Regions from separate parts of the Anaerobacillus sp. ABD4_527 genome, predicted to be linked through region 2. Evidence: a T-box and tRNA genes for the amino acid it is inferred to sense, from the RefSeq annotation. Region 2 holds a T-box; the other holds one or more tRNA genes.
The links. A T-box is a leader RNA that pairs with one kind of tRNA and senses whether it is charged. The one in region 2 lies ahead of pheS (phenylalanine--tRNA ligase subunit alpha), so its partner is inferred to be a tRNA-Phe.
Positions count from the first base shown of each region.

Region 1: it has a tRNA-Phe gene. The T-box ahead of pheS (phenylalanine--tRNA ligase subunit alpha) is inferred to sense a tRNA for this amino acid. The anticodon was not compared.

Region 1 is NZ_JBSWXZ010000001.1:1,076,783-1,083,443, reverse strand. It holds gene ACXAHI_RS05750 (Na/Pi cotransporter family protein) at 1-755, shown strand, start outside; gene ACXAHI_RS05745 (DUF456 domain-containing protein) at 825-1,307, shown strand; tRNA gene ACXAHI_RS05740 (tRNA-Asn) at 1,442-1,516, shown strand; tRNA gene ACXAHI_RS05735 (tRNA-Met) at 1,520-1,596, shown strand; tRNA gene ACXAHI_RS05730 (tRNA-His) at 1,615-1,690, shown strand; tRNA gene ACXAHI_RS05725 (tRNA-Ile) at 1,699-1,775, shown strand; tRNA gene ACXAHI_RS05720 (tRNA-Ser) at 1,781-1,873, shown strand; tRNA gene ACXAHI_RS05715 (tRNA-Met) at 2,066-2,142, shown strand; tRNA gene ACXAHI_RS05710 (tRNA-Phe) at 2,271-2,346, shown strand; gene ACXAHI_RS05705 (superoxide dismutase) at 2,555-3,166, shown strand; gene ACXAHI_RS05700 (hypothetical protein) at 3,203-3,481, opposite strand; gene ACXAHI_RS05695 (MFS transporter) at 3,582-4,829, shown strand; gene ACXAHI_RS05690 (peptidoglycan D,D-transpeptidase FtsI family protein) at 4,938-6,661, shown strand, end outside.
Region 2 is NZ_JBSWXZ010000001.1:1,322,820-1,329,480, forward strand. It holds gene pheT (phenylalanine--tRNA ligase subunit beta) at 1-1,985, opposite strand, end outside; gene pheS (phenylalanine--tRNA ligase subunit alpha) at 2,004-3,038, opposite strand; T-box leader at 3,133-3,351, opposite strand; gene ACXAHI_RS07005 (TrmH family RNA methyltransferase) at 3,406-4,155, opposite strand; gene sspI (small acid-soluble spore protein SspI) at 4,297-4,503, shown strand; gene ACXAHI_RS07015 (M42 family metallopeptidase) at 5,371-6,456, opposite strand; gene ACXAHI_RS07020 (dUTP diphosphatase) at 6,539-6,661, opposite strand, start outside.

The DNA of each region.
Region 1 (6,661 bases), 250 kb from region 2:
ATGTTTCTAATACAATTATTCAGTTCCCATTCATTGCATTACTTGCTGTATTAGTAACAAAAATTATTCCTGGTGATGATACTGCGATCGAGTATAAGCCAAAGCACCTTGATCCGGTATTTATCGAACGTTCTCCATCTGTCGCGCTTGGACAAGCAAAAGAAGAAGTTATTCGTATGAGCGAATTTGCTTATAAAGGTGTAAAAGAAGCTTCGAAGTATGTCACTTCAAAAGAGCAAAAGAGTGCAGAGAAAACTGCTCAATATGAAGATGCGATCAATAACTTAGACACAAAGATCACAGATTATTTAATTCAGTTATCTGCAACCTCTCTTTCAGCTGAGGAATCAACTCGACATGGTATGTTGATGGACTCGGTTCGTGATATTGAGCGAGTTGGAGATCATATGGAAAATATCGTCGAGCTGGTTGATTATCAGATCAGTAACAAAGTGAAGATGACGGATGTAGCTATGAAAGATCTTGATCAGATGTTTGAGCTTACGCTAACGACTCTTCACCAAGCATTTGATGCATTGGATAATTGGGATGTTGAGAAGGCTCGTGATGTCGTGAAATTAGAAGATAAAATTGATAAAATGGAAAGATCTCTTCGTAAGCAGCATATCTTGAGGTTGAACGAAGGCGAATGTACAGGAAGTGCAGGGATCGTCTTTGTAGATATGATCAGTAACCTAGAACGTATTGGTGATCACGCTGTTAATATTGCTGAAGCAGTTATCGGAGAAGAGTGATAAAAAGTCGGGGCTAATCTAGCCCTGACTTTTTTTATTCTATATAATAGAAGAAAAAGGGGGGGCACCATGGATATCTTATTCTGGGTACTCGTAATAGCATCGTTTGTAGTGGCGTTTGTAGGACTAATCTATCCAATTATTCCATCGGTTCTTTTTATTTACATAGGATATATTGTGTACGGTGTATTTTTCGAATTTAGTTCAATGACAGTTTCTTTCTGGATTATTCAAATTCTATTTACCGCGTTACTATTTCTTGCTGATTATGCTAGCAACTTATTTGGGGTCAAAAAATATGGGGGATCAAAAGCCGCCATATGGGGAAGTACAATTGGCTTATTGGTTGGACCATTCGTTATACCGTTTCTTGGAATTATTCTTGGTCCTTTCATTGGAGCAGTTGCAGCAGAGTTAATCTTTCATCGAAAACCATTAAGAGAGTCTATTAACGTAGGAGTCGGATCTTTACTTGGTTTTCTTGGGGGAGCGTTAATGAAAGGTGCTATCCAAGCAATAATGATTGTTATCTTTCTTGTATATGTTCTATAGTAATCTTGATGAAGGGACAAAACCATGCTATAGTAATTTCATCGCTGATTTTTCAGCAATGAAAATTATATTACAAAAGTTATTGACTTCTTTTTAATCTCTATGGTATAGTTATTCTTGTCGTTAAGAGATATTCCACAGTAGCTCAGTGGTAGAGCTATCGGCTGTTAACCGATCGGTCGTAGGTTCGAATCCTACCTGTGGAGCCATATGGCGGTGTAGCTCAGCTGGCTAGAGCGTACGGTTCATACCCGTGAGGTCGGGGGTTCGATCCCCTCCGCCGCTACCATATTAACTTAACACAATGGCGATTGTGGCGAAGTGGTTAACGCACCGGATTGTGGTTCCGGCATTCGTGGGTTCGATTCCCATCAGTCGCCCCATTTAAATTGGACCCTTAGCTCAGCTGGTTAGAGCTGACGGCTCATAACCGTCCGGTCGCAGGTTCGAGTCCTGCAGGGTCCACCATACGCGGAGGAATACCCAAGTCTGGCTGAAGGGATCGGTCTTGAAAACCGACAGGGGCTTAACGGCCCGCGGGGGTTCGAATCCCTCTTCCTCCGCCATCTTTCTTCTAAGTATGGAAGTAGCAAGAACAAAATTTAAATTTTCATATCGTCGCGGGATGGAGCAACGAGCGAAACTTCATAGAAACACAGCGAGTTGTTTCGACGGATACGCATCGTAGCAATCCTTGCAGAGGAAGAAACAGTGCACAGCATATAGAAGCAAGTACGAAATTCATTCATTCATATCGTCGCGGGATGGAGCAGTTCGGTAGCTCGTCGGGCTCATAATCCGAAGGTCGCAGGTTCAAATCCTGCTCCCGCAACCAATTTAAAAAAATTAACTACGTCGAATAATCTTCTTCGTTAATTTTTAATCGTAGTCCCTTTAGGGGCAACCTAAACTCACAATTTGAGTTCACTCTTTCAAACATAATAGTACATAAGAAAAAAACATGGCTCTGTAGCTCAGTCGGTAGAGCAGTGGACTGAAAATCCACGTGTCGGCGGTTCGATTCCGTCCGGAGCCACCATATTAACATCGATTCACCACCTTGTAGGTGGTTTTTTTATGTTTACGATTCTATATGTGTGGAATTATAAAAGTGGTGACAACATCACGATGTTAAACATTTGAAAACAGAGGATAAATCTGCTACTGTAAAAATGTGATACATTGTGATCACGACTTGTGACGCAATAGTCACAAGGGTTACATACTTTTAAAGGAGGAGATTTACAATGGCTAAATTTGAACTACCACAACTACCTTACGATTTTAACGCTCTAGAGCCACATATCGACGAAGAAACAATGAAGATCCACCACGGCAAACACCACAATGCTTATGTTACAAAGCTAAACGGTGCACTTGAGGGTCATGAAAACTTAGCTGACAAAAGCCTTGAAGATCTTCTTGGCAACCTGGATGCTGTACCTGAAGGAATTCGTACTGCAGTAAGAAACAATGGTGGCGGACATGCTAACCACACACTTTTCTGGCAAGTACTTAGTCCAAACGGTGGCGGCGAACCATCAGGTGACTTGAGCGAAGCAATCAAAAAGAAATTCGGAAGCTTTGAGAGCTTCAAAGACGAGTTCGCTAGTGCTGCTGCAGGACGCTTTGGTTCTGGCTGGGCATGGCTTATCGTTAAAGGTGGAGAACTAGAAATTACTAGTACTCCTAACCAAGACACTCCGGTAATGGAAGGCATTACTCCAATTCTTGGTCTTGACGTTTGGGAGCATGCTTATTATCTTAAGTATCAAAACAAGCGCCCAGATTACATCAGTGCATTCTGGAATGTTGTTAACTGGGATGAAGTAGCTAAGCGTTACGAAGCTGCAAAATAATAGCCAAAACCCCGACAGAATTGTCGGGGCTTTTTTTTATGGTTCTATTTTTGTATAGACGCTTCCTAGATGTTCTAAGAGATAATCAATAACAAGGTCTGTAATCGCACAACCATCATTGAAATCGTACTTGCTATAGGAAAAAATTTGATTTTCCCTGATCGATATGAAGAATGTAGGCAGCGTTAATGAATTTTTTTCTTCATTATATGTATGTGGCTGCTCAAGTTTTTTAGCAAAAGAAATCAGTTGTGATAAAAGAGTATTCTTAATTTGATGAGAAATGACGTCCCCTGTATAGATAAAATAATACATCGAACTCTCCTTTCAAAAACATCTTACCCATTTCTAATCTTTCGCATAAGGAGACAGAATTAATACAAAATAAGGGAGGAGGAAAAAAGGGGAGTTTGCCATGAAAGTACTTAAACACGTAATGGGTGATATAGCTGTTACAAAAGATCTACTCTTATTATTAACGATCGGCGGATTGTATGCTTTGAGCATTGCTCTTTCAAATACGTTTGTAAACGTTTATTTATGGAAACAAACAGGTGAATTTGCAGATATTGCGATTTACAACCTTTCAGTTGTCATCAGTCAACCGCTTACATTTATTTTAGCTGGACGATGGGCTAAAAAGATGGATCGAGTGATTGTATTGAGAATCGGCGTAATCTTTTTGGCGCTATTTTATATTACGGTTTTACTACTAGGGCAAAATGCTGGCCAGTTACTCGTCTTATTGGGAGCACTGCTTGGAATTGGGTTTGGGTTTTATTGGCTTGCGTTTAATGTATTAACATTTGAAATAACTGAGCCTGATACGAGAGATTTTTTTAATGGTTTTCTAGGACTTCTAACTTCTTTTGCTGGAATGATCGGTCCTATTTTCGCAGGAGTAGTCATTTCAAGTCTTGAATCATACACGGGGTACAAAATTATATTTGGAGTCTCACTGCTGCTTTTCTCAGCGGCGGTTATCTTGAGTTTTTTCTTAAAGAGGCGATCGGCGAAAGGCAACTTTTCATTCATGCGAGTTTTCAACGAACGTAAATCGAACAGCGATTGGCTAAATGTTCTTCATGCTCACTTCTTCCAAGGGTTAAGAGAGGGAACATTTATTTTTGTCATTGCTGTTCTCGTATTTATTACGACTGGCAGTGAGCTTGCGATAGGAACATTTGGTTTGGTGAATTCCGCTGTTTCGTTCCTGGTTTATTACCTTGCGACAAGATTAATAAAACCACGTTTTCGTATAAAAGCAATTCTATATGCAGGAATTATGCTATATGTCTCAGTGGTTATTCTTTTATTTGAATTAACGTTCTCGCGCTTGTTGCTTTACGGCATTTGTATTTCTATCGCTTATCCCGTTTTGTTTGTTCCATATGTATCACTAACATACGATGTGATCGGAAAAGCTTGGAATGCTGCGGAAATGAGGATTGAGTACATTGTAGTAAGAGAAGTGTATTTAAACTTTGGAAGGGTTGTATCAATCACAGTGTTTCTAATAGCGATCTCGATTTCAAACGATGTTCAAATCGTACCTACACTATTGATGATCCTAGGAATTGGTCATTCCATTATTTTCTTCTTCTACAGAAAACTCAAGATTGTTAGGACTTTTAGTGAAAAGTCGGTAGAGCCAGTTCAATAGCTCATTATACCCTTTACAATTGGTGTATCACTAAGTATAGTAAATAAATATGGGATAGGGCACCTGTACTCTACAGGTGCCTAATTGTGTGTTGAAAGGAAGAATAACGTGAATCCTAATAGAAAGAAAAAGAACCACGTGCCGATAAGGTTAAATATATTATTCTTGTCCGTTTTTATTTTATTTTCAGTTCTTGTATTGCGTCTTGGTGTCATTCAAATTGTGGACGGTGAAGAATATGAACGGGTATCAGAGCAGACTGAAAATGTAACGGCAGAATCAAGTGCCCCTAGAGGAAAGATGTATGACCGTTACGGAAGAGTTCTTGTAGATAATAATCCCGAGTTCGCTCTTACGTACATAAGAACACAAAATACGAATCAATCAGAACGGTTAGATCTTGCAACAAAACTCGCCGAACTAATCGAGAAAGATTCTGAAGAAGTTACAGATCGGGATTTAAAGGATTATTGGATCGTGACTCGCCCAGAAGAAGCAAAACAGAAGCTCTCAGAACAAGAGTGGGAGAATTTAGATTCAACAGAGGCTTACAAGCTCCAAATAGAGCGTATCGATGATAAAGATTTAGCTGAAATAAAAGGTGATGAGACTGAACTAGAAGTAGCAGCCATAAAGAGAGCGATGGATAATGGGTACGCTCTTTCTTCTCAAACGATTAAGATGGGGTTAACGGAAGATGAGATCGCACGCATTAGTGAAAACCTCGGTGAATTACCTGGAGTTGATATTCAAGCTGACGCGACAAGGGAATATCCATATGGTGAGACGCTTCAAACAATCTTTGGAAATGTAGGACACATTCCTCGTGAAAGCCTTACTTACTACAGAATTAGAGATTATGATAGGAATGACCAAGTAGGTATTAGCTATCTTGAGAAGCAATATGAAGAATTTCTCAAAGGACAAAAAGAAAAACAAAAGTTTGTGACGGATAAATCCGGTGAGCCGATTGGTGAGCCAGAAGTAATAGAGGGACAACGGGGAAATGATCTTGTTTTATCGATCGATATCGATCTACAACAACAAGTAGAGGAAATTTTAGAAGAAGAATTACGTGATGCCAGAAAATATGGTGCGACTAGAGGGTATGTTGTGATGATGGACCCTGCTACTGGCGAAGTTTTATCAATAGCAGGTAAAGCTTATAATAATGGGAAGTATACGGGCAGAACCTTTGGTGTGATCGGAGATTCATATGCGATGGGCTCTACGATTAAGGGAGCTACAGTATTAGCTGGGTATCAATATGATGTCATTAATCCCAACGATATGCTAGTAGATGAGGTGCTTCGATTTTCGAATGGTCAAACCAAAGCTTCTTATACCTCTAGAGCGATGGGCAGAATATCGGATTTAGTGGCAATACAAAAGTCTTCAAACGTCTATATGTTTAAAATCGCAATGATGATGGCAGGGTATGACTACGAACCTAATAAGAGGAGTAGCTATAATCCTGAAGCGTACAATCAAATGAGAGAAGCATTCTCTCAATTTGGATTAGGTGTTCCAACTGGAATCGATCTCCCTGGTGAAAGTGCAGGTCTTAATGGAGGAATTGGGGTGTTCGGTAATTTACTTGATTTGTCGATCGGACAGTATGATACGTATACGCCAATGCAAATGGCGCAATACGTTTCTACGATTGCAAATGGAGGCTATCGCATTAAACCTCATCTATTAAAAGAAGTACATGAACCATCAGAAAGCGATACACTGTCCAATACTGTCCTTTTTCAACATACTCCTGAAGTATTGAATAAAGTAAAAATGAGCAAAGATGAAGTAGAACACATTCAAAGGGGAATGTGGAT
Region 2 (6,661 bases):
TCGAGATGAACAGCTGCCGTTCTTCCAGGATGTAGCTTAGGCTCTTGAGCACGAACAAAGGATAGACGATCTTGAAGTCCAAGGTCAACCGCTAGTTCTTCCACTACTCCTTTCATTACAAAGAAGTCCGCAGGCTTTTTCTCTTTCTGCCAAGGATGCTCTTGCCATAAACCAGTCATTACCCCTGCAAGATGTTCTTCCTCTTTCGGAAGCTCTGATCCTGATGGTAAGAAGACTGATGCCGTTTCATATAGTGCAATATTCTCAAGCTGGCGATTCGTATTATATTGAGCAGCTTCAAGAAGATGTGGTAATAAGCTCGTTCTTAGCTCACTACGCTCCTCACTCATTGGCATAGCTAAACGAATTGCTTCTGGTGATTCGTCTGAGAAGAAAACACGTTTTGCTGGAGATGTTAAGGAATAGGTTACTGCTTGATAAAGTCCAGCTCCTTCAAGCATGCGACGAACACGACGTCTTTTTACTTGATAATCCGTTAACTGTCCAGGTGTGCTTTCTGTAATTGGAAGGGTAGCTGGTACATTGTCATACCCATATAAACGACCAACTTCCTCGATCAAGTCTTCCGTAATCGTAATATCTGGACGACGTGGAGGAACTTGAACGGTAAACGTTCCACCGAAATTTTTATAAGAAAATTGCAGGCGATCGAAAATAGCCGCAACTTCTGATTCCGAAATTTCTGTCCCTAGTACTTGATTGATTCTAGCTACTTCCACACTTACATCTTTCGCTTCAACTTGACGAGCTCCTTGCTCAGCAACACCTCTTAAAACCGTACCGCCTGCAAGGTCCTGAATTAGCTGTGCTGCTCGTTCGCTTGCTGGAACAACACGATTGCGGTCGATGCCTTTTTCAAAACGAGAGCTTGAGTCACTACGTAGCCCTAGATCTTTTGAAGACTTGCGTACGAGCTTGCTATTAAAATAAGCAGACTCAAGCAAAACAGTCGTAGTATCTCCTTGAACTTCAGAATCTGCTCCGCCCATTACACCTGCAACTGCTACAGGAGTATGACCGTTCGTAATAACGAGATGATCACTTGATAACGTCCGTTCTGTATCATCGAGCGTTACAATCTTCTCTTCTTGTTTCGCACGGCGAATCACAACTTCTTTTGACCCAAAACGATCGTAGTCAAAAGCATGAAGCGGTTGACCATACTCGAGTAGTACAAAGTTTGTAATATCTACCACATTGTTGATCGGTCTGATTCCAGCAGAAACAAGTCTGTTTACAAGCCACTGCGGAGAAGGTTGGACGGTAACATCTTTGATGATCGTCGCGCCATAGTATGGGGCGTCTTCTTCATCTTCAATTCGAACGGACACATGATTTTCAGCACTTTCTTCTGAACGAACAAGTTCAGGTGATGGCAGTGAGATCGGACGGTTCAATACTGCGCCTACTTCATACGCTACACCGATCATATTCATTGCGTCTGCACGGTTTGGTGTTAATCCTAGCTCAAGGATCGTGTCGTTAAGATTTAAGTATTCTAGAGCATCTTCACCAGGCGTTACCTCGTCACTGAATACAAAGATTCCTTCAGCATATTCTTTTTGAACAAGCTTACTTTCTACACCGAGTTCCTGTAGAGAGCAGATCATTCCGTGCGAAGGCTCTCCACGAAGTTTCGCCTTTTTGATTTTAAAGTTTCCAGGAAGGACTGCCCCCACTTTTGCGACTGCAACATACTGCCCTTTCGCCACATTTGGAGCACCACAAATAATCTGTACTGGCTCTTCTTCTCCGATATCCACTTTACAAACCGAAAGTTTATCAGCATCAGGATGTGAAGCGCACTCAAGTACATGACCGATCACAACGCCTTTGATCCCTTTGTTCAAACTTTCTACTGTTTCAACTTCAATTCCGCCTTTGGTAATCAGTTCAGCTAGTTCATCAGCTGAATGTCCTTCAATGTCTACATACTGACTTAGCCAATTTAATGATACGAGCATTGTTTCTCCTCCTTACGCTTATATATGATTGAACTGCTTGATAAATCTGCTGTCGTTTGTATAGAAGTGACGAATGTCATCAATGCCATATTTGAGCATCGCAATTCTTTCAGGCCCCATACCAAAAGCAAATCCTGTCACTTTCTCAGGGTCGAATCCAGACATACGGAGCACATTTGGATGTACCATTCCGCCACCTAAGATTTCAATCCATCCAGTTGCCTTACAAACTGAACATCCACTTCCACCACAGTTGAAGCATGAGATATCCATCTCTACAGATGGTTCAGTGAACGGGAAGAAGCTCGGACGTAAACGAATTTCTCTTTCTTCACCAAACATCTTTTTAGCGAAAGCTTGGAGAACCCCTTTAAGGTCGCTCATACGAACGTCTTCTCCTACCATAAGTCCTTCGATTTGCATGAATTGATGTGAGTGAGTCGCATCATCAGTGTCTCGTCGATAAACTTTTCCTGGAACGATAATTTTTACCGGTCCTTCTCCGTTTAACTTCTCCATTGTTCTTGCCTGCATCGGTGATGTATGCGTACGAAGCAACGTTTCTTCTGTCACGTAGAAAGAGTCTTGCATGTCTCGCGCTGGGTGATCTTTAGGCAAGTTCAATGCTTCAAAGTTATAGTAATCTGTTTCCACTTCAGGACCTTCTGCGATAGAGAAGCCCATACCGAGGAAGAGATCTTCAATCTCCTCGATCACTCTTGTTAACGGGTGATGGTTTCCTTTATTGACAGGACGACCTGGTAATGTAATATCGATCGTCTCTTGCTTTAACTTTTCCTCTACAGCTGCTTTTTCCATCACCTGTGTTTTCTCATCAAGTTTTTCGGAAATCGCTGCGCGAATTTCGTTAGCTAACTGTCCCATCTTCGGACGTTCTTCAGCAGAAAGTTTTCCCATACCTCTTAAAATTTCTGTGATCGGTCCTTTTTTCCCAAGGTATGCTACACGAATATCTTGCAATTCCTTCATTGAAGAAGCAGATTCGATTTGAGACAATGCTTCTTCTTTAAGTGTTTGTAACCGTTCTTCCATCATTTTTACCTCCATTTCGATCTTTGTAAAAAATTGCACAACACAATTGTGACGACCTTACTCGTTTAAAAAACAAAAAAATCCTCGCCCCACGGAAAGGGGCGAAGATTTGAGTTCGCGGTACCACCCTAATTCACTGATATGGTAATATCAGCCTTGGTAAACGATAACGGTTCATAACCGGTCCGCTTTTGGGTATCAAGCGGCAACTCCAGAGTGAATTCAAAAGCGTTCCTATAGAAATGCTCTCAGTCAAGGCATTTCCTCCCTTAATAGGAAGAGGCAGTTTACTACTCTCTATCATTGTTTTTAATATAATGAAGTTCTTTATAATTATAGAAAAAAAACGCTCAGTCTGCAAGCACGATTATGAGGGCATCAGCCCATACATGAGGATTCCGGCAGCAACAGCTACATTCAATGATTCGGCACCACCGTATATCGGAATATACACCTTGTCATGAGCGAGTTCTTGGAGTTCCTTTGAAACGCCGTTCGCTTCATTCCCCATGATTACAGCAAAATACTCTGGACCCTGTAACTGATGATACGGAGTTCCACCGCTGACTTCCGTTGCGTAAACAGAAACACCAGCATCCTTTAGATCTTTCACGGCGTGGCGCAGATCCACTTTTTTAATAGGGATATGAAAAAGCGATCCTTGAGTAGAACGTAGTACCTTACTGTTATAAAGGTCCACTGTTCCTTGACCAAGTAAAACACCATCATATCCTGCGCTATGTGCCGTACGAATAATCGTACCTAAGTTACCTGGATCTTGAATTGCATCTAAAAGAATAAACTTTCCTGTACGTGCTAAACCTGATTCAGACATTTTACAGACAGCCAATATGCCCTGAGGTGTTTCAGTTGCAGTTAATTCTTTCATCACTTTATCAGTAACAGTATAGACGGTTGGTCGATCTTTAAACAGATCAATATCGAAGTCAGTGCCTTCTGAAATTATGATTTCTTGCACAAGTGCATTTGCTTTCGCTGCTTCTTCGATAATATGCGGTCCCTCGATAAGAAACAAAGATGCTTTCTCTCGTCCCTTTTTCGTCTGTAGCTTTTTCCAGTCTTTCACTTTTTGATTTTTCACAGATTCAATAAGCATAGTGCTCTCCTTCATTTTTTCAATGATTCCATTATAGACGCAAGATCGAGAAGATTCCAATGCAATTCATGAAATTCCATTCTTTCGTTCATACTAAGATTGCTTGGTATACAAGCGAAAGAGAAAGGTGAGGTGGAAAGCATGGACCTTAATTTAAGAAAAGCCATCCTTGCTAACGTATCTGGTAACAATGAGGATCAGATAGAGGCAACGATTCTCGATGCGATCCAAAGCGGTGAAGAAAAAATGTTACCAGGTCTTGGTGTCCTTTTCGAAGTCCTTTGGAAAGAAGCCCCTGAAGACGAGCGTCAGCAAATGCTCTCTTACATGGCTCAAGGCGTACAATAAGCAAAATCCGGTGGCAAACGCCACCGGATTTTGTGATAGTATCGAAAAGCGGAAGGGACCGGTTAGGCTCGACAAGCGCTGGAAGCTAATGGAATGAACACGCTTTTTGTGTTCAATCCATTAGCTGAAGCGACTCGAGAGCCTGGCCCTGTAGCTAGACATGAAAAGCGGAAGGGGGCCGTCTAAATCCGCAGGGCGTTGGAGCCTTTGTGAATGAGACGATTTTTGTCTCAATCACAAAGGTGAAACGACCGGAGGATTTGGCCCGCTGTAGCTAGACATCGAAAAGCGGAAAGGACCGATTAGGCTCGACAAGCGCTGGAGGCTTTAATTTTACAAGCGCTCCAATGATTCCGTGTCTAAACGCCAAACTCCGCTTTTCTTTTTGTCCAGCTGCACCTCGCAGAAACTACGATATTTCAATCTTTCAACAGAACACAAAAAACGTGTTCTATTTCATGAGTTCCAATATCTCCGTTTCTAAACGCGAGGTTTCACTTTTCTCTATGTCCAGCTGCGTTTCGCAGACACTACATCATTTCACAATCCCAAATGAACACAAAAAACGTGTTCTTTTGGGATTGCTCCAATGATTCCGTGTCTAAACGCGAAACTCCGCTTTTCTTTTTGTCTAGCTGCACCTCGCAGAAACTACGATATTTCACTCTTTCAACAGAACACAAAAAACGTGTTCTATTTCAAGAGTTCCAATATCTCCGTTTCTAAACGCGAGGTTTCGCTTTTCTCTATGTCCAGCTGCGTTTCGCAGACACTACATCATTTCACAATCCCAAATGAACACAAAAAAACGTGTTCTTTTGGGATTGCTCCAATGATTCCGTGTCTAAACGCGAAACTCCGCTTTTCTTAATTAAACGTAATTTCCTTCACCTTTTCGTCATCCAACTTTTTAATGACTTCAACGATGAGGTTTACAGCGTTTTCGAAGTCGTCGCGGTGCAGGATTGCTGCGTGCGTGTGGATGTAGCGTGTTGCGATGGTGATGGAAAGTGCTGGTACTCCATTTGCAGTAAGGTGAATTTTACCAGAGTCTGTTCCGCCACCTGCAATTGCATCGAACTGGTACGGGATGTTGTTTTCGTCAGCCGTATCGGTTACGAAGTCACGAAGTCCTTTGTGCCCAACCATAGATGCATCGTACATGATGATTTGAGGACCTTTACCCATCTTCGACTGAGCATCTTTGTCTGATACCCCAGGTGTATCTCCAGCAATTCCTACATCAACAGCAAAACCGATATCAGGCTTGATCATGTTTGCTGCCGTTGTTGCTCCGCGAAGACCAACTTCTTCTTGCACTGTTCCCACACCGTATACCGTGTTTGGATGGTCTTCTCCTTTTAGCTTACGAAGCACTTCGATTGCGATAGCACAGCCAATACGGTTGTCCCAAGCTTTTGCCATCAGCATCTTTTCATTGTTCATCACTGTGAATTCACATACAGGTACGACAGAATCTCCAGGTTTAACGCCCCACTCCATCGCTTCTTCTTTGCTTGATGCGCCGATATCGATGAACATGTCTTTTTTGTCGATCGATTTCTTACGCTGTTCTGCAGGAAGAATGTGAGGTGGCTTTGAACCGATAACACCCATGATGTTACCTTTTCTTGTCATAACATTAACGCGCTGTGCAAGCATAACTTGCTCCCACCAGCCTCCAACTGTTTGGAACCATAGGAAACCTTTATCATCGATACGAGTCACCATGAACCCTATCTCATCAAGGTGACCAGCTACCATAATTTTAGGACCTTGAGCACTTCCCTTTTTCATTGCGATCAAGCTGCCGAGGTTATCGGTCATCATCTCATCAGCAAGTGGCTCAATATGTTTTCTCATAACGTCACGAGGTTCACGTTCGTTACCGGGTACGCCATTCGCATCAGTTAATTCTTTCAGCATCTGCAACGTTTCGTCTAGCTTCGTCATATGTAGTTCCTCCTTATATGTATCCATTCATTGTTCATTATAACGTTTTTAGAAATGTTACACAATTGAGAACGCTTTAGTTCTAATATCCTTCATTTTGTCTTTGGTGGTTTATTTCGTTTTTCTTCAGGTAGGCATCTTCCATTTCATCAACACTTAAATCGAGTGTAGCCCCAAGCTGTAAATATTTTTCAAACAACTTTTT